Regions from separate parts of the Neobacillus sp. OS1-32 genome, predicted to be linked through region 2. Evidence: a T-box and tRNA genes for the amino acid it is inferred to sense, from the RefSeq annotation. Region 2 holds a T-box; the other holds one or more tRNA genes.
What was found. A T-box is a leader RNA that pairs with one kind of tRNA and senses whether it is charged. The one in region 2 lies ahead of ileS (isoleucine--tRNA ligase), so its partner is inferred to be a tRNA-Ile.
Positions count from the first base shown of each region.

Region 1 (14,258 bases), 1.7 Mb from region 2:
ACAACCTCATCATGTGAAAATGGGAGCATAAAGTTTTCCGAAAAAGCATATAAAAGTGAAAATGTAATCTTAGAATGAACGTGAGATCTGGCAAACGGCGGTGTTTCCATAAATTCCAGAACATCATTCATCCAGCCCATATTCCATTTATAATGAAACCCCAGCCCACCAAAGCGTACGGGCGTGGTTACACGGGGAAATTCGGTAGAATCCTCACCAATCATTAAAAAGTTGGGATTATATTCTTCGATCACCTGGTTCAACTTTTTTAAAAACGCAACTCCAAATGGATTTTCACGTTTCTCATGACCTGCATTGGGCCAATAAATAATATTGGCAACAGCATCCATCCGAAAACCATCGATATGAAAATAGTCCATCCAAAATAAGGCATTGGAAATGAGAAAACTTTGTACTTCTCCCTTACCTAAATCAAAATTGGCTGTTCCCCAAATCATATTTTCCCGATCGCCAGGAGTCTGATACGAATAAAGATGGGTACCATCAAAACGGTATAACCCATGTGCGTCTTTGCAAAAATGACCCGGGACCCAATCAAGGATTACGCCAATTCCGTGTTGATGACACTGATCCACAAAATACATAAACTCACGGGGCTCACCAAACCTTGAAGTAACGGAAAAATACCCGGTTCCTTGATAACCCCACGAATCGTCGAGCGGGTGCTCAACAAGCGGCAATAGTTCTACATGGGTAAATCCATGTTCCTTAACATAAGGGATTAGCTCGGCAGCTAATTCCGAATATGTAAGATAATCTCCATTTTGTTTTTTTCGCCATGATCCTAAATGGACTTCATAGATCACAACAGGCTCCGTTAAGAAGTTGCTTTGAGACTTCCGTTTCATCCATCGATCGTCTTGCCACGCATAATCATTTATGGAATAAACAATCGAGGCAGTATTCGGTCTTACTTCCGAATAAACGGCATAAGGATCAGCTTTTAACAGCCTCTCCCCAGATCGTGTAACAATTTCATACTTATAAAGCTTTCCTTCCAGATCGTCAGTCACAACGATCATCCAAACTCCTTCATTATTCATTTTGTTTAATTCATATCCATGACCATCCCAGTTATTAAACTCTCCAACCAGTCGGACTATTACAGCGTTGGGAGCCCATACACAGAACCGTGTACTCGTTTGGTTGGAATAGGAAAAAATATGAGCACCGAATAGCCGATGACTTTGGAAAAGATTTCCCTCATGAAATAGATGCAACTGATAGTCAGTGGGAAATATTGTGTTTACTGTCATGATTTCCTCTTCCTCACTTGAGAATATGTATTTCAAAAAACAATTATATATGCATTTGGGTCGTAATCCTCAAAATACTTTTTTCTCTTTTCAGACAATTTAGGCGGCAAATCGGGATAATGTTCGGTTTCTCATCGGTAGTCTTGCATTTTCGACAAAAAATTCATCAAACTTTGAGCCTTTTTGCTAAAAATATTAATTAACTTTTGATTTTTTTTTTAGGAACCAAGAAGGGGGGATTGGTAATAAATGAAAATCACAATGGAAATCACGGGCTACAACACCTAATTTTCTTCATGTAAATAGCCGTTAAATTCATAAATGAAAACTCGCCGACTGGCGAGCCTTTAAGGCGGTTCATGAGGCGTAGTTCGCCCAAAAGATTCACTATTGGGCTGCGATGCCTATGCTTATGAAGCTTTCCTTAGTACACTTATTTTTCTAAAAAATGGCACAAAAAAAATCGTCGTTTCTTGTAAAATTGCAAGTGGCCAAACCAACAATTTAGAAAGGACGATTTTTATGAGCAATCGAATGATTACTACAGGAAATTATCACACCCAAATGACTTATGCTTCGACTTTGGTGAACCAAGATTTTGCGGTTTTCTTTAAGACAGCATCTAGGCTGGTGATGTTGTCTTTGCCTTCGGTTTGGAGCCAGTCGTTACCAGCAGCTTGACCTTTTTCGGCGAATGGCTGGACGCCGTTTTTCCATGTAGCGCGGCCGCAAAGGACGCCGTTGAATTCTGCACCGGCTTGGGCAGCGAATTCCAGCGTATCTTGGAACAATTGGGCGCTGACCCCTGCACTTAAATAGATATAAGGCAGCTCTGTCGCATCACTTTGGTCTTTAAAGTATTGTTTTGCTTGTTCCGCCGTGTAGACAACCTCGCCTTCAGCGAAGCCTTCGACATAATTCATATTGACAGGCACTTCCACTTTTAACACATCGACGTTGTAGCGTGGGTCTGAGAACACCTTCATAGCGTCAATGACTTTATGTGGTTTTACCTTAGCATATTCGACGCTTTTCACATCTTCAATCGCTGCATCATATGAAACAATTTCCAGGAAGAACGGGATATCCTCGGCAACGCATTCCGAACCAACCCGTTCGATGAATGCGTGTTTGATATCATTAATCGCTGGGTCTTCATCAACATCATAATATAGAAGAAACTTAACCGCATCCGCCCCGGCTTCTTTTAACCGTTTCGCTGACCACACGTCAAGCACATCCGGCAGGCGTCCAGGAACGGTTGCGTCGTAACCGGTCTTTTCATAAGCCAACAGCAATCCTGCGTTTTCATCCCTTACTTCCGCAGCAGGCAGGCCATATTCAGGATCAAGTAAAATCGATGAGGCATATTTCGTGAGCTCTTTACTTACCAGTTTTTTGAATTCAATGATACCTTCATCGCCAATCTCTTTTGAGCTGGCACTTGCAATCATTTTTTTCAATGACCCCCTCTGGTCAATGGCCAATGCACCAATGATGCCATTTTCATCTGATAATCGTTTTAATGCTTCTAGCTTATTGTTCGTTAATTTGACCATAGTTGTAACTCCCTCTCTTTTGATCTTATTTTATCTCAATTACTTCCACTTGTTGGAAAACAAGATCGAATTTTGCTTTATTTACATAACCGGTTTGTGTCTCCATCGCATTTAACACCCCGGTTGTCATAGCTGTTTTCATAATATCTTCCGCTGATTTTCCTTGCAGCATCGCAGCCGCTAATCCAGCAACGACGGAATCACCCGACCCAACGGGATTCACTACTTGGACCGAAGGGATTTTTACTTGAAAATACGCATCGTTATGTTTGACAAACGCCCCTTTTGCCCCCAGTGATACGACAACCCATTCAATATCAGCAAATAACGGATCTGCTAAAGCCGTTTTAAGCCCGTCCAAGTTTTCTGCATGCAATTTTTTATCAAGCAGTTGATTTAACTCGTCAATGTTTGGCTTAATAAGATCCGGCATGGCTTCCTTAGCCTTAAGAACTTGCTCAAGCACCTTTCCCGAACAATCCAACAAGACAGGAATTTGCTGTTCACTGGCTAAACAAATCATTTCGGTGTAGACCGAAGCATCAAATCCTCTTGGCAGACTGCCGGAGATCGTAATAATATTTCCGGTTTTTAAAAATTTTCCAAAATGGGTGAAAAATTCATTTTTCTCTTTGGTGGAAAAATGCGGCCCAGCTTCCAAAATTTCCGTTTGCTTTCCCTCATGAAGAATGGCAATACAGTTTCGCGACTCTTGATTCGTCTTTAAAAAGTCGTGTGCAATTCCATCACGGTCCAACTGATTTTCAATAAAAGTCCCGAGTGTTCCCCCTATAATTCCGGTAGCGTTCACAGGGACGTCCAACAAGTGAATGACCCTTGCAACATTCAGGCCTTTGCCGCCTGCAGTTTTGCTGACATGTGCAACACGATTGACCTCATTTAAAATAAATTCATCTAAGTGATACGAGATATCGACAGACGGGTTCATGGTTACACTTACAATCATCGAATGACTCCCTTTTTGCTTTTACTTTATGGCACCAAATGCTTTTACATGATACCAGCAACCTTGCTAGTGAATGTTTTACGATATTTTTTTGAAGCCTAAACTCTTATACATGATACCTGCACACACCGTTAAGATAGGTGGCTTCCAGCTCCATTTTGTCCGTCAGCACGATAAAATCAGCTTCTCTTCCCGGTGCAATTGAGCCGCAGACATCATCAATATGACAGCTGGCAGCCGGGACAATAGTTGTCATCATTACCGCTTCTTCCGGAGTGGCAATGCCCCAATCAACAACATTTTTCAACGCTTCTTTCAGTTTTAGTACACTCCCGGCTAGGCTGCCGTTTTCAATCGTTGCCTTCCCGTCTTTGACGATGACCGGGAATTCCCCCAACGTATAGGCCCCATCCGGCATAGCGCCCGCGCGCATGCAATCAGTAATCATCGCCACCCGATCCCTGCCGCGGACATCCATTAAAATTTTTGCAGCTAATGGATGTACATGGTGGCCGTCACAGATTAATTCCGCAAATACCTTTTCCAGCGTCATAGCCGCCCCGACCATCCCCAGTTCACGGGAGGTTAACGGACTCATCCCATTATACGTATGGACAAACACAGAAGCGCCGCTTTCGACCACCTCTTTTGCCTGCTCGAAACTTGCATTGCTATGGCCCAACGCCACGACAACTCCCTGTTCTGTCACATTCTTGACAAATTCTGCAGCTCCTTTGCGCTCAGGAGCTAAGGCAATTTTTTTGATGATCCCGCCTGAGAGCTGTTGCCATTTTTCAAAAGCTCGCAGATCTGGATCAGAAAAATAGTCCGGGTTCTGTGCCCCTTTGTGCTCTTCCGTGAAAAATGGACCTTCTAAATAGATTCCTTGAATTTTTGCACCTTGAACTTCTTGATAATGCTTGCCAATGGTTTCAATGACTTTGTTGAGTAAATCGACCGGTGCAGTTAAAGTAGTGGGTAAAAATGAAGTGACACCGCAGGAAAGAAGACCTTCCGAAATAGCTTTGATGCCCTCAAAGTCATTGTCCATCACATCATGATTTAACAGCCCATGAATATGGGTATCGACTAACCCCGGGGCAATCCATTTCCCCTTACAGTCGATGACCTCGGCATGATCAACCGGGAGCGTTTTAGAATAGCTGCCAAATTTGCCGGCCACAATTTCTAAATAGCCGGCGTCCTCCACCGCATTCTTTAGAAAAAATTTATCTGCATAAACAAAGTAGCGCATTTTATTCCTTCTTTCATCGTAACAAAAGAGAAAAGAAGGGGAATCTTTTCTCTTTTGCTGGTATTCAAACAATTAGAATAATTTAAACAGGCTTCCAAGAATCCCGATTACAACGGTAACACCAATCAAGGTTAATGGTGAACGGCCTTTTTTCAACATCCAATAGCAGAAGAATGTATAAAGCAACGGTAATAATTGCGGCATAATTTGATCGATTACGCCTTTTTGCAAATCAACATTAATGCTGCCGGCATGGATTTTGATGCCAAATTTGAAATTAATATAAGTGGCAACAAGTGCGCCGATAACGGTTAACCCGACGATTGATGCGGCACGAGAAATTTTCTTGGTACTTTCTTTTAAGCTTAATACTGCTTTTGTTCCTGCATTGTATCCATAATGCATCAAACCAATTATCTAATATGTCTAACTTTATAAATGAATTGGTCAGCTCTGGCGATACTGAATGTAAACTCAATAACCTGGTTTGCTGTATTGTAGGTGGTACGCTCCAATTTCAGGCAGGCAGAATTAGTCGGAACCTGGAGGAGGTGGGCTTCCCTGCTAGGAATAATGCTTGCTGAAAATTCCTCATCAGCTGCCTTAATCACCTGTGAAAATTCCTCTTTAAAAATTTCATACAAAGGCTTCTTTTTTACTAATTCCTCGGTTAGACTCGAAAACTTTGCAAAAGGTAAATAACTCGTTTCAACCATCATGGGTATACCATCTGCAAGCCTTAAGCGGATAATTTTAATGGCATTTTCCTCACCAGATAGGCCCATATGTTTTGCCAAATAATCATTAACCTTGATCACTTCAAAAGATAAGACCTCGGTTTTCGGGACTTTACCCAATTTTTTCATATGTTCGGTAAAACTGTAGCTCTCCATTAAATTTTGCTTATTCTCAGCCAAGGTAGCTACAAAGGTCCCTTTTCCATGCATTTTGTATATATAGCCCATCTTTTCCAATTCAGCCATGGCCAGCCTCACTGTAGTCCGACTAACATTATACTTGGTGCAAATTTCCCTTTCGGAAAGCATCCTATCATGTGGCTTCATATTTTCTTTAATTTGCTTCCCTAAAATATCAACTAACTGATAATATAAAGGTACTTTACTATCGCTGATAAGCACATATTTCGTCTCCTTAAATTCAAACTGGTCATTACCTTTGTTGAACTGGTTACTACCTCTTGATTAAATTATATACCTTTTATCCCCAATGTCAAGAAAAAATTGAAACCCCTTTCAAAGAAGCGTGGGGGACGGTTTGGAGCTGTCCAAAAAGTCATTAATTTTGACTTTTGGATGCCCCATTATTTTGCATTCTTTCAAAAAAGGGCACAAAAAAAATCGCCTTCTCTAGTAAAATGTAAGTGACCAAACCAACACTACAGAAAGGGCGATTTTTTTATGAACAATAATGTGAAGAACTGGACCTATGTCGAAGAAGACGACTGTTTTATTTGTTCGAATGAAAGGAAAGTGACGTTTAAAATTATGACCCCTACGGGATTCGAACCCGTGTTACCGCCGTGAAAGGGCGGTGTCTTAACCGCTTGACCAAGGGGCCAGATAAAAACGGAGAAGGAGGGATTTGAACCCTCGCGCCGGTTACCCGACCTACACCCTTAGCAGGGGCGCCTCTTCAGCCACTTGAGTACTTCTCCATATGGCTCCGCAGGTAGGATTCGAACCTACGACCGATCGGTTAACAGCCGATAGCTCTACCACTGAGCTACTGCGGAATAAATAATGTTAGGATGGGCCTAAATGGACTTGAACCATCGACCTCACGCTTATCAGGCGTGCGCTCTAACCAGCTGAGCTATAGGCCCATTATGGAGCGGGTGATGGGAATCGAACCCACAACAACAGCTTGGAAGGCTGTGGTTTTACCACTAAACTACACCCGCATTATTTAATTGATTTTATAATCATATACTCATACACGCGTGGAATGCCTCTTCCTCTAATAGCTAATTCGATGATGATAAATGCGTCGAGGCAACTCGTAGCAGACTCACGATGCAATGCTCGTGGCTGTGGTTTTACCACTAAACTACACCCGCATTATTTAATTGATTTTATAATCATATACTCATACACGCGTAGAATGCCTCTTCCTTTAATAGCTAATTCGATGATGATAGATGCGTCGAGGCAACTCGTAGCAGACTCACGATGCAATGCTCGTGGCTGTGGTTTTACCACTAAACTACACCCGCTTATTTATTGATGGGGCGGCTGACGGGAATCGAACCCACGAATGCCAGAGCCACAATCTGGTGCGTTAACCACTTCGCCACAGCCGCCACAATATTCTTTTTTAATAATGGTGGCTCAGGACGGAATCGAACCGCCGACACAAGGATTTTCAGTCCTTTGCTCTACCGACTGAGCTACTGAGCCATATTAAGAATGTACCCTACAGAAAGGCTAGTTATAGTCCTTTGCTCAAAAAATCTCACGATTTTTCTCGCAGATTGCCACAGAAGCATATTCAAAGGAGCATGCAATCTGCTCTACCGACTGAGCTACTGAGCCTTCTAGTTAAAACTAAAAATGGCGGTCTGGACGGGACTCGAACCCGCGACCTCCTGCGTGACAGGCAGGCATTCTAACCAACTGAACTACCAGACCAGATTGCGGGGGCAGGATTTGAACCTGCGACCTTCGGGTTATGAGCCCGACGAGCTACCGGACTGCTCCACCCCGCGATAATAATTATTTAAAGATTATGGCGGAGGAAGAGGGATTCGAACCCCCGCGCGGTTTAACCCGCCTGTCGGTTTTCAAGACCGATCCCTTCAGCCAGACTTGGGTATTCCTCCGTAAATTATATAAGAAATTAAGATAAATGGTGGACCTTGTAGGATTCGAACCTACGACCGGACGGTTATGAGCCGTCTGCTCTAACCAGCTGAGCTAAAGGTCCTTTATATTTGGTAGCGGCGGAGGGGATCGAACCCCCGACCTTACGGGTATGAACCGTACGCTCTAGCCAGCTGAGCTACACCGCCAAATATATATATATACAGTTAAGGTGGAGCCTAGCGGGATCGAACCGCTGGCCTCCTGCGTGCAAAGCAGGCGCTCTCCCAGCTGAGCTAAGGCCCCAAATTTTAAAAAAGATGGTCGGGAAAACAGGATTCGAACCTGCGACCCCTTGGTCCCAAACCAAGTGCTCTACCAAGCTGAGCTATTTCCCGTTAATATATGGCGCGCCCGAAAGGAGTCGAACCCATAACCTTCTGATCCGTAGTCAGACGCTCTATCCAATTGAGCTACGGGCGCAATATTAACATGGTGCCGAGGACCGGAATCGAACCGGTACGGTAGTCACCTACCGCAGGATTTTAAGTCCTGTGCGTCTGCCAGTTCCGCCACCCCGGCAAATCTGGAGCGGAAGACGGGATTCGAACCCGCGACCCCCACCTTGGCAAGGTGGTGTTCTACCACTGAACTACTTCCGCATATTGAATGGTGCGGGTGAAGGGAGTCGAACCCCCACGCCTTACGGCGCCAGATCCTAAGTCTGGTGCGTCTGCCAATTCCGCCACACCCGCATGATTAAATGGTGAGCCATGAAGGACTCGAACCTTCGACCCTCTGATTAAAAGTCAGATGCTCTACCTGCTGAGCTAATGGCTCATACTGTTTAACCTTTTGTCGATTGCTTTTAATGGTGGGCCATGAAGGACTCGAACCTTCGACCCTCTGATTAAGAGTCAGATGCTCTACCAACTAAGCTAATGGCCCATTATCAACAAATTGATAAAAGAGGCAAAAGGTGCCGGCCAGAGGACTTGAACCCCCAACCTACTGATTACAAGTCAGTTGCTCTACCAATTGAGCTAGGCCGGCAAAGAAATAAAATATGGTGGAGGATGACGGGATCGAACCGCCGACCCTCTGCTTGTAAGGCAGATGCTCTCCCAGCTGAGCTAATCCTCCAATAATTTATGCCCGGCAGCGTCCTACTCTCACAGGGGCGCGTGCCCCAACTACCATCGGCGCTGAGAAGCTTAACTTCCGTGTTCGGTATGGGAACGGGTGTGACCTTCTCGCCATCACCGCCAGGCCATTAATTTAATCGACACTTTCTTATTATAGTGCCTTTTTCATTTTTTTCAAGAGAAAATTTTCATTCCCTCAAAACTAGATAATACAGAAGAAGTAGTTAAGAACGAGTTCATTTATATTAATTGTCCAGCTCCAGCGTCCAGCAACTAGTGTCTTTCGGTCTTTTCCCTACGATAAGTCAACATCGAATCGTTTCACTCTTCGTGTTTCCTTTATCTCAGTCAAAGCCCTCCACAAGGAACACTTCGTCAGCGTAGGCATCGCACGAGGAAAAAGCATTAGCTTTTTCGAGGAAGCCATACGTTGCTAAGCGGACGCTTCCGCTTTTCGATTTTGGTTAAGTCCTCGATCGATTAGTATCAGTCAGCTCCACGTGTCACCACGCTTCCACCTCTGACCTATCAACCTGATCATCTTTCAGGGATCTTACTAGCTTAAAGCTATGGGAAATCTCATCTCGAGGGGGGCTTCATGCTTAGATGCTTTCAGCACTTATCCCGTCCGCACATAGCTACCCAGCGATGCCTTTGGCAAGACAACTGGTACACCAGCGGTGCGTCCATCCCGGTCCTCTCGTACTAAGGACAGCTCCTCTCAAATTTCCTACGCCCACGACGGATAGGGACCGAACTGTCTCACGACGTTCTGAACCCAGCTCGCGTACCGCTTTAATGGGCGAACAGCCCAACCCTTGGGACCGACTACAGCCCCAGGATGCGATGAGCCGACATCGAGGTGCCAAACCTCCCCGTCGATGTGGACTCTTGGGGGAGATAAGCCTGTTATCCCCAGGGTAGCTTTTATCCGTTGAGCGATGGCCCTTCCATGCGGAACCACCGGATCACTAAGCCCGACTTTCGTCCCTGCTCGACTTGTAGGTCTCGCAGTCAAGCTCCCTTGTGCCTTTACACTCTGCGAATGATTTCCAACCATTCTGAGGGAACCTTTGGGCGCCTCCGTTACTCTTTGGGAGGCGACCGCCCCAGTCAAACTGCCCACCTGACACTGTCTCCCACCCCAATTGAGGGGTGCGGGTTAGAATTTCAATACAGCCAGGGTAGTATCCCACCGACGCCTCCACCGAAGCTGGCGCTCCGGTTTCTCAGGCTCCTACCTATCCTGTACAAGCTGTACCAAAATTCAATATCAGGCTACAGTAAAGCTCCATGGGGTCTTTCCGTCCTGTCGCGGGTAACCTGCATCTTCACAGGTACTATAATTTCACCGAGTCTCTCGTTGAGACAGTGCCCAGATCGTTACGCCTTTCGTGCGGGTCAGAACTTACCTGACAAGGAATTTCGCTACCTTAGGACCGTTATAGTTACGGCCGCCGTTTACTGGGGCTTCGATTCAGAGCTTCGCGTGAGCTAACCCCTCCTCTTAACCTTCCAGCACCGGGCAGGCGTCAGCCCCTATACTTCGCCTTGCGGCTTTGCAGAGACCTGTGTTTTTGCTAAACAGTCGCCTGGGCCTATTCACTGCGGCTTTTCAGGGCTATGCACCCTAAAAAGCACCCCTTCTCCCGAAGTTACGGGGTCATTTTGCCGAGTTCCTTAACGAGAGTTCTCTCGCTCACCTTAGGATTCTCTCCTCGCCTACCTGTGTCGGTTTGCGGTACGGGCACCTTGAATCTCGCTAGAGGCTTTTCTTGGCAGTGTGGAATCAGGAACTTCGGTACTATATTTCCCTCGCCGTCACAGCTCGGCCTTCACGGTGAACGGATTTTCCTATTCACCAGCCTAACTGCTTGGACGCGCATGACCAGCAGCGCGCTTACCCTATCCTCCTGCGTCCCCCCATCACTCAAACGATTCAGAGGTGGTACAGGAATATCAACCTGTTGTCCATCGCCTACGCCTTTCGGCCTCGGCTTAGGTCCCGACTAACCCTGAGCGGACGAGCCTTCCTCAGGAAACCTTAGGCATTCGGTGGATGAGATTCTCGCTCATCTTTCGCTACTCATACCGGCATTCTCACTTCTAAGCGCTCCACCAGTCCTTCCGGTCTAGCTTCAACGCCCTTAGAACGCTCTCCTACCACGGACACCAACGGTGTCCATCCACAGCTTCGGTGATACGTTTAGCCCCGGTACATTTTCGGCGCAGAGTCACTCGACCAGTGAGCTATTACGCACTCTTTAAATGGTGGCTGCTTCTAAGCCAACATCCTGGTTGTCTAAGCAACTCCACATCCTTTTCCACTTAACGTATACTTTGGGACCTTAGCTGGTGGTCTGGGCTGTTTCCCTTTTGACTACGGATCTTATCACTCGCAGTCTGACTCCCACGGGTAAGTCTTTGGCATTCGGAGTTTGTCTGAATTCGGTAACCCGATGAGGGCCCCTAGTCCAAACAGTGCTCTACCTCCAAGACTCCAAGCCGTGAGGCTAACCCTAAAGCTATTTCGGAGAGAACCAGCTATCTCCAAGTTCGATTGGAATTTCTCCGCTACCCACACCTCATCCCCGCACTTTTCAACGTGCGTGGGTTCGGGCCTCCAGTAGGTGTTACCCTACCTTCACCCTGGACATGGGTAGATCACCTGGTTTCGGGTCTACAACTACATACTAAAGATCGCCCTACTTAAGACTCGCTTTCGCTGCGGCTCCGTCTCTTCAACTTAACCTTGCATGCAATCGTAACTCGCCGGTTCATTCTACAAAAGGCACGCCATTACCCGTTAAAGGGCTTTGACTACTTGTAGGCACACGGTTTCAGGTTCTCTTTCACTCCCCTCCCGGGGTGCTTTTCACCTTTCCCTCACGGTACTGGTTCACTATCGGTCACTAGGGAGTATTTAGCCTTGGGAGATGGTCCTCCCAGCTTCCGACCAGATTTCACGTGTCCGGCCGTACTCAGGATCCACTCAGGAGGGAACGAAGTTTCGACTACAGGGCTTTTACCTTCTCTTGCGGACCTTTCCAGATCGCTTCGTCTACTCCGTTCCTTTGTAACTCCATGTTGAGTGTCCTACAACCCCGAAAGGCAAGCCTTTCGGTTTGGGCTGTTCCCGTTTCGCTCGCCGCTACTTAGGGAATCGCGTTTGCTTTCTCTTCCTCCGGGTACTTAGATGTTTCAGTTCCCCGGGTCTGCCTTCCTTACCCTATGAATTCAGGTAAGGATCCTGCTCCATTACGAGCAGGGGGTTCCCCCATTCGGAAATCTCCGGATCGACGCTTACTTACAGCTCCCCGAAGCATATCGGTGTTAGTCCCGTCCTTCATCGGCTCCTAGTGCCAAGGCATTCACCGTGCGCCCTTTCTAACTTAACCTAAAAGGTTTAAAACCATAAATGAGCGATTACTCGGTTCTTACTTGGTTACTTCTTCTATTACGATTATCTAGTTTTCAAGGAACAAGGCTACTGATTTTCATCACGAAGTGATGGATCATATAGCTTTATGAGAGATTATTCTCTCAAAACTAAACAAACAAGAAACGTCAACTCTTATTATCCTTAGAAAGGAGGTGATCCAGCCGCACCTTCCGATACGGCTACCTTGTTACGACTTCACCCCAATCATCTGTCCCACCTTAGGCGGCTGGCCCCTTGCGGTTACCCCACCGACTTCGGGTGTTACAAACTCTCGTGGTGTGACGGGCGGTGTGTACAAGGCCCGGGAACGTATTCACCGCGGCATGCTGATCCGCGATTACTAGCGATTCCGGCTTCATGCAGGCGAGTTGCAGCCTGCAATCCGAACTGAGAATGGTTTTATGGGATTGGCTTAGCCTCGCGGCTTCGCTGCCCTTTGTACCATCCATTGTAGCACGTGTGTAGCCCAGGTCATAAGGGGCATGATGATTTGACGTCATCCCCACCTTCCTCCGGTTTGTCACCGGCAGTCACCTTAGAGTGCCCAACTGAATGCTGGCAACTAAGATCAAGGGTTGCGCTCGTTGCGGGACTTAACCCAACATCTCACGACACGAGCTGACGACAACCATGCACCACCTGTCACTCTGTCCCCCGAAGGGGAACGTCCTATCTCTAGGAGTGTCAGAGGATGTCAAGACCTGGTAAGGTTCTTCGCGTTGCTTCGAATTAAACCACATGCTCCACCGCTTGTGCGGGCCCCCGTCAATTCCTTTGAGTTTCAGCCTTGCGGCCGTACTCCCCAGGCGGAGTGCTTAATGCGTTAGCTGCAGCACTAAAGGGCGGAAACCCTCTAACACTTAGCACTCATCGTTTACGGCGTGGACTACCAGGGTATCTAATCCTGTTTGCTCCCCACGCTTTCGCGCCTCAGCGTCAGTTACAGACCAGAAAGCCGCCTTCGCCACTGGTGTTCCTCCACATCTCTACGCATTTCACCGCTACACGTGGAATTCCGCTTTCCTCTTCTGCACTCAAGTCCCCCAGTTTCCAATGACCCTCCACGGTTGAGCCGTGGGCTTTCACATCAGACTTAAAGGACCGCCTGCGCGCGCTTTACGCCCAATAATTCCGGACAACGCTTGCCACCTACGTATTACCGCGGCTGCTGGCACGTAGTTAGCCGTGGCTTTCTGGTTAGGTACCGTCAAGGTACCGGCAGTTACTCCGATACTTGTTCTTCCCTAACAACAGAGCTTTACGACCCGAAGGCCTTCATCGCTCACGCGGCGTTGCTCCATCAGACTTTCGTCCATTGTGGAAGATTCCCTACTGCTGCCTCCCGTAGGAGTCTGGGCCGTGTCTCAGTCCCAGTGTGGCCGATCACCCTCTCAGGTCGGCTACGCATCGTCGCCTTGGTGAGCCGTTACCTCACCAACTAGCTAATGCGCCGCGGGCCCATCTGTAAGCGACAGCTTGCGCCGTCTTTTAGCTTATCTACATGTGTAGATAAGAATCATCCGGTATTAGCTCCGGTTTCCCGAAGTTATCCCAGTCTTACAGGCAGGTTGCCCACGTGTTACTCACCCGTCCGCCGCTAACCTCGAGGAGCAAGCTCCTCTTGATTCGCTCGACTTGCATGTATTAGGCACGCCGCCAGCGTTCGTCCTGAGCCAGGATCAAACTCTCCAATGAAGTTAAGTTGATATAGCTCATAAAATTTAACGTTGGCTTCATTTCGTTAGAAATGAATTTTTTCTATGTTGACGTTTTTGTTTGTTTAGTTTTCAAAGA
Region 1 is NZ_CP133263.1:4-14,261, reverse strand. It holds gene glgB (1,4-alpha-glucan branching enzyme) at 1-1,277, opposite strand, end outside; gene lacD (tagatose-bisphosphate aldolase) at 1,847-2,836, opposite strand; gene RCG24_RS00145 (hexose kinase) at 2,862-3,803, opposite strand; gene nagA (N-acetylglucosamine-6-phosphate deacetylase) at 3,910-5,058, opposite strand; gene RCG24_RS00135 (PTS system mannose/fructose/sorbose family transporter subunit IID) at 5,131-5,463, opposite strand; gene RCG24_RS00130 (GntR family transcriptional regulator) at 5,472-6,197, opposite strand; tRNA gene RCG24_RS00125 (tRNA-Glu) at 6,565-6,636, opposite strand; tRNA gene RCG24_RS00120 (tRNA-Ser) at 6,646-6,733, opposite strand; tRNA gene RCG24_RS00115 (tRNA-Asn) at 6,737-6,811, opposite strand; tRNA gene RCG24_RS00110 (tRNA-Ile) at 6,828-6,901, opposite strand; tRNA gene RCG24_RS00105 (tRNA-Gly) at 6,906-6,979, opposite strand; tRNA gene RCG24_RS00100 (tRNA-His) at 7,303-7,378, opposite strand; tRNA gene RCG24_RS00095 (tRNA-Phe) at 7,400-7,475, opposite strand; tRNA gene RCG24_RS00090 (tRNA-Asp) at 7,630-7,706, opposite strand; tRNA gene RCG24_RS00085 (tRNA-Met) at 7,710-7,783, opposite strand; tRNA gene RCG24_RS00080 (tRNA-Ser) at 7,805-7,897, opposite strand; tRNA gene RCG24_RS00075 (tRNA-Ile) at 7,925-8,001, opposite strand; tRNA gene RCG24_RS00070 (tRNA-Met) at 8,010-8,086, opposite strand; tRNA gene RCG24_RS00065 (tRNA-Ala) at 8,111-8,183, opposite strand; tRNA gene RCG24_RS00060 (tRNA-Pro) at 8,199-8,275, opposite strand; tRNA gene RCG24_RS00055 (tRNA-Arg) at 8,284-8,360, opposite strand; tRNA gene RCG24_RS00050 (tRNA-Leu) at 8,371-8,459, opposite strand; tRNA gene RCG24_RS00045 (tRNA-Gly) at 8,465-8,539, opposite strand; tRNA gene RCG24_RS00040 (tRNA-Leu) at 8,548-8,632, opposite strand; tRNA gene RCG24_RS00035 (tRNA-Lys) at 8,642-8,717, opposite strand; tRNA gene RCG24_RS00030 (tRNA-Lys) at 8,750-8,825, opposite strand; tRNA gene RCG24_RS00025 (tRNA-Thr) at 8,858-8,930, opposite strand; tRNA gene RCG24_RS00020 (tRNA-Val) at 8,945-9,020, opposite strand; rRNA gene rrf (5S ribosomal RNA) at 9,031-9,147, opposite strand; rRNA gene RCG24_RS00010 (23S ribosomal RNA) at 9,483-12,420, opposite strand; rRNA gene RCG24_RS00005 (16S ribosomal RNA) at 12,610-14,159, opposite strand.
Region 1: it has a tRNA-Ile gene. The T-box ahead of ileS (isoleucine--tRNA ligase) is inferred to sense a tRNA for this amino acid. The anticodon was not compared.

Region 2 (14,258 bases):
TTTAATGAGGCTGCTTCCGATTGTTTTGGAGCAGCCTCTCTCAGTCTGTTTAAACGAGATGTGAATAATTTTCTTTTACGACTTTTGCACAACGCGGGCATAAGGTTGGCAGGTCATGATCATGACCAATTTCAGGGGTAACGACCCAGCAGCGTTCGCAAGTTTCCCCCTCAGCCTTTGTGACAACAATCGCTGCTGTTTCCAATTTTAGCGCATGCTCCGGCGCTGCCTCGTAGAAACCAGCAACTTCAAAACCTGATACAATGAATAATTGATTTAGACTTTCCTCAATCGACTCTAACAGATCCTTGGTTTTCTCATTGACGTATAACGTAACTTTAGCCGTTAATGATTTTCCAATCACCTTCTGATTACGCGCCTCTTCCAATGCTTTTAAGACATCATCACGGAGCTTCATAAAGGCGGTCCACTTTTCCTCCAAAGCCTGAGCACCAGGAAGCTCCTGATATTCCGGCATGTCAGTTAATTGAACACTTTCTTCATCAACTCCAGGAATATATTGCCACACCTCGTCGGCCGTATGAGACAGGATTGGTGAAACCAATTTTGTTAGTGCCAATAATGATTCATATAATACCGTCTGAATCGCCCGACGTGCATGGTTATCTTGTGCTTCGATATATAATACATCTTTGGCAAAGTCTAAATAGAAGGCACTTAAATCAAGGGTACAGAAATTATTTACCGCATGATAAATACCGGAATAATCGTAATTCTCATAAGCATTACGAACCAATTTAATCAACTTATTTAATTTAACCAGAATAAATTGGTCTACCTCGCGAAGTTTTTCGTAAGGAAGTTTATCCTTTGCCGGATCAAAATCAGCCAGGTTTCCTAATAAGAAACGGAAGGTATTGCGGATTTTGCGGTAAACCTCCGCTACCTGTTTTAGAATCGCGTCAGACACGCGGACATCAGCTTGGTAATCAACAGATGCCACCCACAGACGTAAAATATCTGCTCCTAGTTGATTCATAACCTTGGCAGGAACGACAACATTTCCTAATGATTTACTCATTTTTCGTCCTTCACCGTCCAAGGCAAAACCATGGCTTAATACCCCTTTATATGGTGCCTTTCCGGTAACCGCAACGGCAGTTGATAACGATGAATTAAACCAGCCGCGGTATTGGTCAGAGCCTTCCAGGTAAAGGTCGGCAGGACGGACTAAATCATCTCTTTCAAGCAAAACGGCTTGGTGTGATGAGCCAGAGTCAAACCAAACATCCATGATATCTGTTTCTTTCGTGAATTTTCCATTTGGGCTTCCCGGATGAGTGAAGCCTTCCGGCAGCAGATCCTTTGCTTCCCGTTCAAACCAGACATTCGACCCGTATTGACGGAAAAGATTAGAAATATGATCAATCGTTTCATCGGTAATAATTTCTTGCCCATTTTCAGCATAAAACACTGGAATAGGCACTCCCCAGACACGCTGTCTGGAAATACACCAGTCTCCGCGATCACGGACCATATTGAAAAGGCGTGTTTCTCCCCAAGCTGGAACCCATTTTGTCTCTTTCACAGCCTCAAGTAATTGTTCGCGGAAATCTTTAATCGAAGCAAACCATTGAGCCGTTGCCCGGAAAATAACCGGTTTTTTCGTCCGCCAGTCATGCGGATAGGAATGGGTGATAAAACTCAGTTTTAGTAATGCTCCTTTTTCCTCCAGCTTTTGACCAATCGCTTTATTGGCATCTTCGATAAACAACCCTTCAAAACCCGGCGCTTCCCTCGTCATACAGCCTTTATCATCAACAGGACAGAGGACATCCAGACCGTATTTTTGACCTATAATAAAGTCGTCCTCCCCGTGTCCCGGTGCTGTATGGACACAGCCGGTACCAGCGTCTGTTGTAACATGTTCGCCTAACATCACTAAGGAATCACGATCATATAATGGGTGGCTGGCCACAATGTACTCTAAATCAGTTCCTTTAAGCTTCTGGACGATTTGCGGTGCTTCCCAACCGATTTCCTTTGCCGCTGATTCAAGCAGGCTTTCAGCCACTAAATATTTATGACCATTAACGGCGGCGACTACATAAGTTAAATCTGGATGGACGGAAATCCCCAAGTTTGCCGGGATAGTCCATGGTGTGGTTGTCCAGATAACGATTTCCGTATCGTGATCAAGAACGCCTTTGCCATCTTTCACCTTAAAGGCAACGTAAATCGATGGTGACCGTTTATCTTTATATTCAATTTCTGCTTCAGCAAGAGCTGACTCACTGGATGGGGACCAATATACAGGCTTTAGACCTTTATAAATATAGCCCTTTTTCGCCATTTCCCCGAAAACCTTTATTTGCTGGGCTTCATATTCCGGTTTTAAGGTGATGTATGGGTTTTCCCAATCTCCTCTGACCCCCAGACGCTTAAACTGTGTCCGTTGGTTATTAATTTGTTCATAAGCATATTCCATACAAAGTTTACGGAAATCAGCAACAGACATTTCTTTTCTTTTCACGCCTTTATTCGTTAATGCCTGTTCGATTGGCAATCCGTGCGTATCCCAGCCTGGTACATATGGCGCATGGTAACCGGTCATTGATTTATGGCGGACAATAATATCCTTTAAAATTTTATTCAAGGCATGCCCCATATGGATATCCCCATTTGCATATGGTGGTCCATCATGAAGCACAAACATGGGCCGGCCTTTTGTCCGTTCCTGTACCTTTTGATAAATGTTCATTTCTTCCCATTTCGCCTGGATTTCCGGTTCACGTTTGGGGAGATTGCCGCGCATCGGAAACTCCGTTTTCGGCATTAACAACGTATCTTTGTAGTCCATCTTTCTTCCTCCAATACTTGCTATTAAAATAGAATGGTCACTTTTTCAGAAAAGTATAAGTAATTACAACGATAAAAAAAACCCTCTCATCCCTATAGAGGGACGAGAAGGTTATTTCCCGCGGTACCACCCTGATAGACAGAACAGCTATTGTTCCACCCGCTTTTCTTATTTGTAACGTAAATAACACGCCAGTGTCTACTAGCCTTTTTTAAAGATGTTCAACACGGAACTCAAGGGTGATTTTCCAATATTCTGCTCTACCAGGCTTCCACCATCCCTGGTTCGCTAATAAAAGCATCCTGAAAATTGTACTGTCCCTATCATCGTCAGCCATTCTATTCGTAATAATCTGTTAAGAAATTATATGCTACAATTACATCATTCGTCAAGCCAGTGAATCTTCTTCTTCCTGAAGATTCAACTCTGATGCATCTACTTCATATTCCAATAAATGATCCCAATCATCGGTATTCAGCATGTCTAGCTGTGCTTCAATCAGCATTTTAAAACGGGTTCGAAATACTTTTGATTGTTTCTTCAAATCTTCAATTTCAAGCGCAATTTTTCTCGCCTTTGAAAGCGATTCATTGATAATGCGGTCGGCATTTTTTTCGGCTTCCTTCACAATAAGTTTTGCTTCCTTTTGAGCATTCCGCCTTACTTCTTCACCGGCCTCTTGGGCAATTACGATCGATTTATTTAGGGTTTCTTCAATATTTAAAAAATGGCTCAAGCGCTCATTCATGTCGGCTAAGCGTTCTTCCAGTTCCTTCTTTTCCCTGAGAACCATTTCATAATCTTTAATCACCTGGTCCAAAAATTCATTTACTTCGTCCTCGTCGTATCCTCTGAATCCTTTATTAAATTCTTTATTATGAATATCTAACGGCGTTAACGGCATGCTGCCACCTCCAACAAATCTCTGTATGTATTAGGAATTATTCGACAAGGTTTTTAAAAATCCTTCAACAAATAAATTATTTTTGCTTTCCTATAAGCATTCGCCATTTTTCTTTTTTTGTTTTTCCATCAATACGAAGAATTTTCGACCTTCCATAACCGCGAACGGAAATCAAGTCGCCTTCCCCACATGAAAATGAAGGATTTTCAATCATTGTCCAATTTACTTTGGCCACCCCATGTTGAATGAAAAGCTGCGATTTTTGTCTTGATAGATGAAAAACACTAGAAATAACAGTATCCAGGCGCAGGGAAGATACTGTTATTTCGCTTTCATCCCATATTTCCTTTAAATCGAGTGCTTGATCTAACGGTTTTTCAACAAGTTTTACACCTGCACGGCCAATGGTTTCAACATGGTTTATAATAAAACTGGCTGCTTCCGTTGCAGCTAAAAATTGAACCCGTTCATCTGCAATCAGAATATCACCAAACTTTCCGCGTTTCAGACCTAGGGACATTAGCGTTCCTAAAACCTGACGGTGTTCAATTGTCACAAATTTTTTTGGATATTCAATTTCAAATAGGCTGATTTGAAAATCTTCTTCATTGGGTGTGAGATAATCTGGATACAGTAATGCCCGTTTTCTTTCCCCATTATCGATACCGCCAAAGAAGGAATACTTCACATCACCTGATTCACCAATAATTGATTTTAAAATATGCTGCTCCCGCGGATCGAGAAAATCGGTCAGTTTGGACGCATATTGCTGCTCGACATTCTCCTTCCAATCGGTTACCTGATCAATAAATTCCCTTTCTTCTGGACGAAAATGTTGATAAATGCTCATAAGTGTATACACAACCCGGACGAAAATTAGTTATCCAATCATTTGATAGACGCTGACTAAGCCTCTTTGGGCAAAGTTTAACACAAGAAACGCCACAATTGGAGATATATCAATCATCCCAATTGGCGGAATTATTTTTCTAAACGGTTCCAGATACGGCTCACAAATCCTCGCTAAAAACCTGCCGACAGATGTATCGCGCGCATTAGGAAACCATGACATTAAGATATAAATAATTAATGCCCATGAATAGATCTGAATTAGCTGCTGCAATAGACTTATCACAAAATACATTCCCATTACCACCTCATTTTATGAATATCTTGTTCTGGAAAAAGATCAGTGATATTTCCCGACACCTCAACATTATCCGGAGTGCATAAGAAAATATTTGTCCCAATCTTCTGCATATCTCCTCCAAGGGTATAAACAACACCACTTAGAAAATCAATAATTTGCCGTCCTTGTTCGCGGTCAATCCGCTGTAAATTAACGACTACAGCGCGGTGATTCTTTAAATGGTCGGCAATTTCTGTTGCTTCAGCATATGTTCCAGGCTCCGCCAGAATAACTTTAGAAGCCTTTTGCCCATTTGATTGCTTTGGGATACTTTGAAGACTAACTACATTTTGCGTTTTTCCACCAGGCTTTGAGTTTTTTTTTGGTTCTGTTCGTTCTTCAAAACTTTCGCTGTCCTCATATTCATCATCTAAAAAGAAAAATGTTTTTAATTTAGATTTTATCGTCATCTTTTTCTCCCCTAATCATCTTCACCAACAAGTGCCGTGCCGATCCTGACCATCGTGGCTCCTTCTTCAATGGCGATTGAATAATCATTAGACATTCCCATGGAAAGTTCTGTACAGGGGGCAAAATCCAAATGTAATGCTTGAACCTGTTTGCGAAGCTCGCTTAACTTACGAAAACAATCCCGTATGATCTGTTCATCATTCGTCAATGGTGCCATCGTCATTAAGCCTTCAACACGAATATTCTCAAATGGACGAAGTGATTCAATAAAGGAAATCACCTCTTCAAGAGGCAGACCGTGTTTTGATTCCTCCCCGGAGACATTGACTTGGACAAGGCATTTTATCTCTCGTTGTGCCCGTTTATTAATCTCCTTTGCCAATGACAGGCGATCCAACGAATGAATATATTCGACTTTATCGATAATGTTTTTTACCTTTCGCGATTGTAACGTACCAATATAGTGCCAAACAGGCTTGTCCCCTAGAACCTCCCACTTACTTATGAGACCTTCATCACGATTTTCACCGAAATCAGTAAGCCCGGCATCTAATGCCTCTTTTGCTCTTTCAACCGTTACATATTTTGTAACGGCAATGATCCGAATCTCTTCAGGTTTACGATTTACTCTTTGACAGGCCTGATCAATTTGCTGCTTAATACGTTCAAGTTTTTCTGTTACTTTCATGAATGAAATCAGATCTCCTTCCAACCAATGAAACTTAACATTCTGCCTGTTTTCCCTTGATCACGGCGATGCGAAAAAAACAACTCCGAATCACAGCTGGTACATAGATTGGTCACCATAATTTGCTGGGCAGGAATCCCAGCCTTCAGCAGGATTTGCCGATTTAATGCACGCAAATCTAAAGAATATTGTCCATCATTAATTAAATTATATGGTTTTCCATCGACATCTTCTAGTATATTTTCTACTAAATTAACGACACGATTATCGACAATGTAACATTTTTCGCAAATGGAGGGACCAATTGTCACATGAATATCGCCGGGCTTAATGCCATCTTTATTCCATGCTTCAACCATTTGTCTGGCTATTTGGGCAACGGTGCCTTTCCAGCCGGCATGAAGAACCCCAATCATCCCAAAGTCAGGGGCAATAAAGTAAATCGGAACACAGTCAGCATAGCACAGCGTCAACAAGATTCCCGTTTCATTTGTATAAAAACCATCCGTTCCTTTAATCGAGTGGTCATAGGAGTCCGCGCCTTTTCCACAATCCGCTTTTGTAACTTTTTTGACCACAATATCATGGATTTGTTCGGCCCCGACCCAACGGTTTAACGGGAAGTCCAGTTCTTTTGCAACGATTAAGCGATTAGCACAAACATCAGTTACTTGATCGCCAACATGAAAACCCAGGTTTAGCGAAGCGAACTCTCCATGACTGACACCGCCGGTTTTGGTTGTAAAACCGGCAACGAGTCCGGGAAACTGCTGCATCCAAGGTTCAATTGTTAAATAGGATTGATTATCTCTAACAAAAGGTTCCATTTAAAGTACCCTCTTATGTTTTTCTATAGTTTACCATGAAAAGAAGATTCGTGCACACTATCCCTCATCGGTTGATTTTTCTTCAGCACCTTTAAATCTGACTAAAATGACATCCTGGCCAATTTTAATGATATTGTTCCAAGGAATCACGACTTCATCCTCTTTTCCGAAAAAGCCGAGCATCCTGCCATTCCCGGAAATGACAACTGCTTCAATTTTTCCTGTTGAAAGATTAATCTCAATATCGCCTATATTGCCAAGCCTCTTTCCATCCGATACATTGACAACATCCTTTATTTGAAATTCTGAAATTTTAACCATCTACATCACTCCCCAATCCGATACTTTCAATAAAATATATGATTGGCTTCAGGAATATAGCATAGAAAAAAAGCTGCCCAAATGGCAGCTTTAGCTTTGAATGTTTTTATTCATTTGTCTGATGGCTGCTTTTTCCAAGCGGGAAACTTGTGCTTGCGAAATCCCGATTTCATCAGCCACTTCCATTTGTGTTTTCCCTTGAAAGAATCGTTTTCGCAATATTAATTTTTCACGTTCATTTAATCTTCGCATGCCTTCTTTTAAAGCAATCTCTTCAATCCAATGAATGTCTTTGTTGCGCTCATCACTTAATTGATCCATTACATAAATAGGGTCGCCGCCATCATTATAAATTGGCTCGAAAAGAGAAACCGGATCTTGAATCGCATCTAAGGCAAAGACGATTTCTTCATGCGGCACTTCTAAAACTTTAGCAATCTCCTCTGCGGTTGGTTCTCTTGATGTTTCACTCATTAATCGTTCCCTTACTTGGAGGGCCTTATAGGCGATATCCCGTAAACTGCGAGAAACGCGAATGGGGTTATTATCTCGTAAGTAGCGCCGTATTTCCCCAATTATCATCGGCACAGCATAAGTAGAAAACTTTACATTTTGGCCTAAATCGAAATTATCAATCGATTTCATCAGCCCAATACAGCCAACCTGAAATAGATCATCAACAAATTCTCCTCGGTTATTAAACCTTTGAATTACGCTTAAGACAAGGCGCAGATTACCGTTGACAAGCTTTTCACGGGCAGATAAATCACCCTCTTGCATTTGCTTGAAGAGTATTCTCATTTCTTCGTTTTTTAACACTGGAAGTTTTGATGTGTCTACACCGCAAATTTCAACTTTATTTCGAGTCAATTCTGTTCCCTCCTCACAGGAGCTGCTGTACAAAAACAGTATCTCCGCAGGGAAAAAAAATATGCACCTGTCCAACCAGGTGAACAGGTGCATGATCGACCAAAATTAGTGTTAAATCATGAAATCATAAGGTATTTTTTGTGGGAAAAATTTTCTTTTCTTTGTCTAGCCTCACACCATTTTATTAAATTCCTTGCGCAGCCTTTTTATAATTCTTTTTTCAAGCCGGGAAATATACGATTGGGAAATCCCGAGCATATCGGCTACATCTTTCTGCGTTTTTTCTTCACCATTTGTCAGCCCGAAGCGAAGCTCCATAATTTGCTTTTCCCTATCGGTAAGTTGATGCAAAGCCTTCGATAGCAGCTTACGGTCTACATTTGCTTCAAGGTCCTTAGTAATAATGTCATCATCCGTGCCCAAGACATCGGATAATAATAACTCATTTCCATCCCAATCAATGTTTAATGGTTCATCAAAGGAAACTTCCGAGCGTATTTTGTTGTTCCTTCGCAAATACATCAGAATCTCATTTTCAATGCATCGCGAAGCATATGTAGCCAGTTTGATTTTCTTCTCGGGATTAAACGTATTCACTGCCTTTATCAAACCAATGGTTCCAATGCTGATTAGATCCTCTATATTAATGCCAGTATTTTCAAATTTGCGGGCAATATAGACCACCAGTCGCAGATTGCGTTCAATCAGAATCGATCTGGCTGCTTTATCACCATCAGGAAGTTTTTTTAACAACAATTCCTCTTCATCTTTACTTAAAGGAGGAGGCAATGCTTCACTTCCACCGATGTAAAAGACTTCATTCTGTTTTCAGACCCAATTTCATTAAAATTTTATACCAATAGTAGGATAGGCGAAATTTCCACTTTATCATTTCTACTCCCCCTTCTAAAATTTGTTTTTCCGAGTATAGTATATTAACCCACTTTCTCACTTTCCCTACGCTGCTTGAGTCCCGTCAGCATTTTGGGATGAACGATACATTGGAACGTGTCATCGCCAGAAAGCTGCTGCAGCGTAAATGTTACCAGCCCTTTGGCAGATACCATCTCACCATTATGTTCAATCAAGATGTTATCAGGTCTAATTGCCGCAACCAGCTGATGCTCTTGTCCAACCACACTGTAAGGCACAATTCGCAAACGGTCCTGCCATTCATCAGGTAATGGATCACTGCCCATCAAGATAGAGTCTGGTTCAACTGCCAATTTTCGGATCGGTCCCGGTAATGTTTCCAATTGATGTTTAATCGAGACAAACATCACGGGTAGTCTTGACAATGGGTCATAGAGCTGATTCCCACTATCAACAAGCCCATTAAAAGTAAACGTTTCATTTTCAATCTTTAGATGGACAACAACGATTTGTTCATAGTGAATTTTCGTCATTTCCATGCTTTCAATATTTTTTCTTGAAAAATGCCAGGCTACCGGAAAGCCAATAAGCACAAACAGCCAGCTAATTGGATCGCCGAATCCCTTCACACTGGAGAGCAGTACCTGCTCCGTAAGTTCGGCATCATATTGCAGAAAATAATGCACGCCGATTAATGATCCGCCAATTAAAAACGTTGAAACATACAATGTCATTAACGCTTTGATAAAGAAAGAAAAACGTTTATAACCAAAAGTGAGGAGCACCATGATCAACGAACATAACAATTTAGCAATCGGATGACTTGAATAGACATTTAATGGGGTAAATGATAATAAAATGATTAATGACCCTGTAAAACCCCCCAGTGCAGCTCTCCATAATCTGATTTTTCTCTTCAAAAAAATAGCAGTTAAAAAAAGAAGAAGACTATCAAAGAAAAAATTTAGCAGCCAGATAATATCTAAATAAACGACCAAGCAGCTTCCTCCCTAAACTCACTCTATAACCGACTATTATCTGTTACGCAAAAGTATAACCTACTTCCAGGCTGGAAGTGTGTCACTTTCTGTAAACAAAAAAACAGAAATTTTCACTATTCAAAACGTATTTTGTCAAACGAAAAGCGGAAGTACTGTTAAACGGACTCCAGAAATATGTCCCGGACACGTCAAAAAGGCATGATCCATTTTTGGACCATGCCTTTTAATTTCTATTCTTATCCTTATCTTCTACGATTTCGATTGCGTAAGAAGGTTGGAATATCCAATGTATCTTCCTGAAAAGTGCTATTATTAGCATTATTGCGGACTGGCTCTTGCGGTGCTTCTTCCCGCTTCTGTTCACGCTTAACATTACCGGCTGCTGCCTTATTCGTTTGTACAAAAGTTGGCCGTGTTGCTTTAGGCTGGATGACTTCTTCATTAAATCCGGTCGCAATCACTGTTACGATGATTTCATCCTTTAGGTCTTCATTGATGACCGAACCAAAAATCATATTTACTTCTTGGTCTGAGGCGGAAGCAACAATATCAGCAGCTTCCTGAACTTCGTACAGGCTTAAATTAGCGCCTCCTGAAATATTCATCAATACTCCTTGCGCTCCATCAATGGAGGTTTCAAGTAATGGTGAACTAATCGCTTTCTTAGCTGCCTCGGTTGCCCGGTTTTCGCCTGATGCCATCCCAATACCCATCAAGGCCGAGCCTTTATTTGACATAATTGTTTTAACATCAGCAAAGTCTAGGTTGATTAAACCAGGAACCGCGATTAGATCCGAAATACCTTGTACCCCTTGGCGCAGAACGTTATCAGCTTCACGGAAGGCTTCAAGCATCGGCGTGCTCTTATCAACAATCTCCAAAAGGCGGTCATTAGGAATAACGATTAAAGTATCAACCGCTTGTTTCATTGCACCAATACCACCAGAAGCTTGGTTCGCCCTTTTCTTGCCTTCAAATGTGAATGGACGAGTCACAACGCCAACTGTTAAGGCACCAAGTTCACGCGCAATTTGCGCAATAACCGGGGCCGCACCTGTCCCCGTGCCGCCGCCCATACCTGCGGTTACAAAAACCATATCGGCTCCACGTAAAGCCTCTTCAATTTGTTCCTTGCTTTCCTCGGCAGCTTTCTTACCAACCTCAGGATTGGCCCCGGCACCAAGACCACGTGTGATTTTCGCCCCAATTTGCATCCTGACTTCCGCTTTCGACAAATTTAATGCCTGGGCATCGGTATTCACGGCAATAAATTCAACACCCTGAACACCATGTTCAATCATTCGATTTACCGCATTATTGCCGCCGCCGCCCACTCCAATTACTTTTATTGTTGCAAGAGAATCTAAATTCGTATCAAATTCCAACATGAAAAATCCTCCTAATTCGTCGATATTCCTTTTCCGCCCATCTTATTCGAAAAAGTAACCAAGGAATTTTTTTACTTTTGATGACATTTTTTCTTCTGGATGTTTTTCTGCTTTTACTTTAGGTTGTTGTTTTGGCAATTTTTTTTCGGTTGATTCAGAAACGCTAGCTTGGGAACTGACTGTTCCTCCTGGCAATCTAGCATTCTTGTAGGCATATTTAATCAAACCAACCGCGGTTGTATACTGAGGTTCTCTTACACCAATATAATCCGGTCTGGCAATGCGGACAGGATTTTTAAACATATCCTGAGCAAGCTCCAATACCCCTTGCATGTTGGCTGTTCCGCCTGTTAAAACGAAGCCGCCCGGTAAATCATTTACCCCTAAACGTTTTAACTCTTTGGCAACCAACTCAAAAATCTCTTCCATTCTTGCTTCTATTATTTCTGAAACATAAAGCTGATTGAATTGTTGATGCTGATCGCTTCCAATAATCGGGACACTAAAAAACTCATCCTCCGAAGCATAATCATAGAAGGCATGTCCATATTTTACCTTTATATTTTCTGCATCCTCGGTAGAAGTATGTAAAACCTTTGAAAGATCATTCGTAATCAAGTCTCCCCCTACTGGGATCACACTTGTCGCTTTTAAAAATCCTTCTTCAAAAACGGCAATCGTTGTTGACCCACCACCGATATCGATCAGGGCGACACCAAGATTTTTTTCATCCCTCGACAACGCATAATCTCCGGCAGCAAGCGGCTGAAGAATAATGTCCGAAAAATTTAATCCAGCGCGTTCAACACAGCGAATGATGTTGGCAAGAATAGAATGGGAGCCGGTAACGAGTGTGCCATCCATTTCCAAACGAACACCAATCATTCCGCGTGGATCATGAATTTCATCTTTTCCATCCAGAATGAACTGTCTTTGGATAACCCCCATATTGACTCTTTCTGGTGGTATGGAACCCGCATAAGCGGCTTCGATTACACGCGTAACATCTTCATTGGTGATTTCCCGGTTTTGCCCGGAAACAGCCACAATTCCATGACAAGGTTGCAAGCTTATACTATGACCGGGAATTCCGACGACCACTTCGTTAATCTCTAAGCCTACCATTCTTTCCGCCTGCTCAATCGCCCGCTTAATCGAATGAACGGTATCGTCCATATCGACAATCGAACCTTTACGCAAGCCCTCTGATTCAACATTTCCAACACCAATAATATTTAAAGAGCCTTTTCCCGAGTCATTGACCATTTCACCAATGATTACTTTTACACTGGATGTACCGATGTCAAGACTAACGTATATTTCATTGCTGTTCATTCTTTGGCACCTCCTTAAGATCTCCTTTCAGTCGAACAACAATAGCTTTTAATTAAATGATAAGTTCATAAGTATATCTTATAAAATTATTCGTCACAACTGAATGATTCCCTTTAAAAATTTTCAACTTTTTTCTAACTTTTCTTTGGTCGTTGACCATTTTGTCAATAATATTCGCCTAATTACGGCAATATTTTGAAACAGTCTGACACCAAATGCAAATACTGCCGCTAAATACAAGTCTACACCAAGATGAACACCGAGAAAAGCTAAACTTGCAGCTAGTATTATATTAAAAAAGAAACCCGAGACAAATACTTTTTCATCATAAATATTTTGTAAATAGGCTCTGATTCCGCCAAATAATGTGTCAAATGCCGCTAAGACAGCTATCGACAAATAATTGGAATATTCTACAGGAATGCGTATTTCTGTTAGCAAACCTAGAATTATGCCGACAATTAATCCAACAAATGGAAGCCACATTAGGAAACGCCCCCTTCTTTCACCGGTTCCAAATAGTGGACCCGAATCGGCTGTTCAAAAGCCGGAACGATAATATTGGAAGTGGGTTTACTGATCAAAAGCCGTAAGTTTTCGATAAAAAATTCATCCCCGGCTTTTGAAACTTTCATCCGATTGTAAAGCGTCTCAGCTTTATTCTGATCATCAACAACTGCCTTAACTTCAAGCGGCAGCTTTTTAATTGCGTGTCCATCGATTTTCGTTTCTCCATTAATGTCTCTTATCACTGTCGTATTAACAACTCTTTGCCCATCAATGGAGATATACTTGGCCTCATACATATTTAATTCATTTAATAATCTCTGTAATAGTTCAGGGGAAACAACATTTGAAATCGGTTCCCCCACCTTAATACCTTCCAATACGGGCTCAATAGTGATGATAATTCCCGGTCCGGTCATCTCTTTTAAGCCTGCTTCACTTTTTAATTCTTCCAATGTATCCCGTAAAGCCTGTTCTTTGCTTTGCTTTCGTTTGGATTCATAAGCTGCCAGTTTTTCTTCGTTTAAACGCATTTCCGTCAACAAATTACTTTGGAGTTCTTTTTCTGTTAATAACGCTTCTCGAAGCTGCCAAATATCTCGTGTATCACGTTCAACCGGTTTTTTTACAGTTTGGAATTGGACGGCAATCATAAAACCAATAACAGTGGCAATGAATGTAAAACTAATCTTCCCCTTTTTCTTGTCCACATTTGTCACCTAACCTTCATTGAATAAGAAACAGAGCGCACTAACAGATACCCGTTTGATCGTCTAATATGTGGACAAAGGATTAACTGCCAATGATCGGTCCAAATGTAATGTTATTAGCCTTTTCCAGTTTAAAAACAATATTATCATTTACCAGTTGGTCCTTCACGCCGCCCGTTAAGTTTAAGGAAGAGGACAAAATATCCGGATCGCCGATAGCCGTAATCACAAATGGAGCAGGATGCGGAACACCATCAACTGTAATAACCGGCCCATTACAGACGATATAAGAATGACTTGTCAGCCTCTGTCCATTAATTCCCACCGCCGCTGCTCCCGATATGTATAGTTCATTGATCACTTTAAATACATGATGTTCATGCACCAAATAGTTGTTAACATTCCCTTCCTTT
Region 2 is NZ_CP133263.1:1,701,795-1,716,052, forward strand. It holds gene ileS (isoleucine--tRNA ligase) at 50-2,821, opposite strand; T-box leader at 2,917-3,157, opposite strand; gene RCG24_RS08585 (DivIVA domain-containing protein) at 3,210-3,725, opposite strand; gene RCG24_RS08590 (YlmH family RNA-binding protein) at 3,802-4,575, opposite strand; gene RCG24_RS08595 (YggT family protein) at 4,606-4,869, opposite strand; gene RCG24_RS08600 (cell division protein SepF) at 4,875-5,324, opposite strand; gene RCG24_RS08605 (YggS family pyridoxal phosphate-dependent enzyme) at 5,336-6,013, opposite strand; gene pgeF (peptidoglycan editing factor PgeF) at 6,022-6,840, opposite strand; gene RCG24_RS08615 (YlmC/YmxH family sporulation protein) at 6,898-7,161, opposite strand; gene sigG (RNA polymerase sporulation sigma factor SigG) at 7,252-8,064, opposite strand; partial or broken gene sigE (RNA polymerase sporulation sigma factor SigE) at 8,203-8,923, opposite strand; gene spoIIGA (sigma-E processing peptidase SpoIIGA) at 8,967-9,902, opposite strand; gene ftsZ (cell division protein FtsZ) at 10,148-11,293, opposite strand; gene ftsA (cell division protein FtsA) at 11,336-12,628, opposite strand; gene RCG24_RS08645 (small basic family protein) at 12,752-13,114, opposite strand; gene RCG24_RS08650 (DUF881 domain-containing protein) at 13,114-13,845, opposite strand; gene RCG24_RS08655 (DUF881 domain-containing protein) at 13,928-14,258, opposite strand, start outside.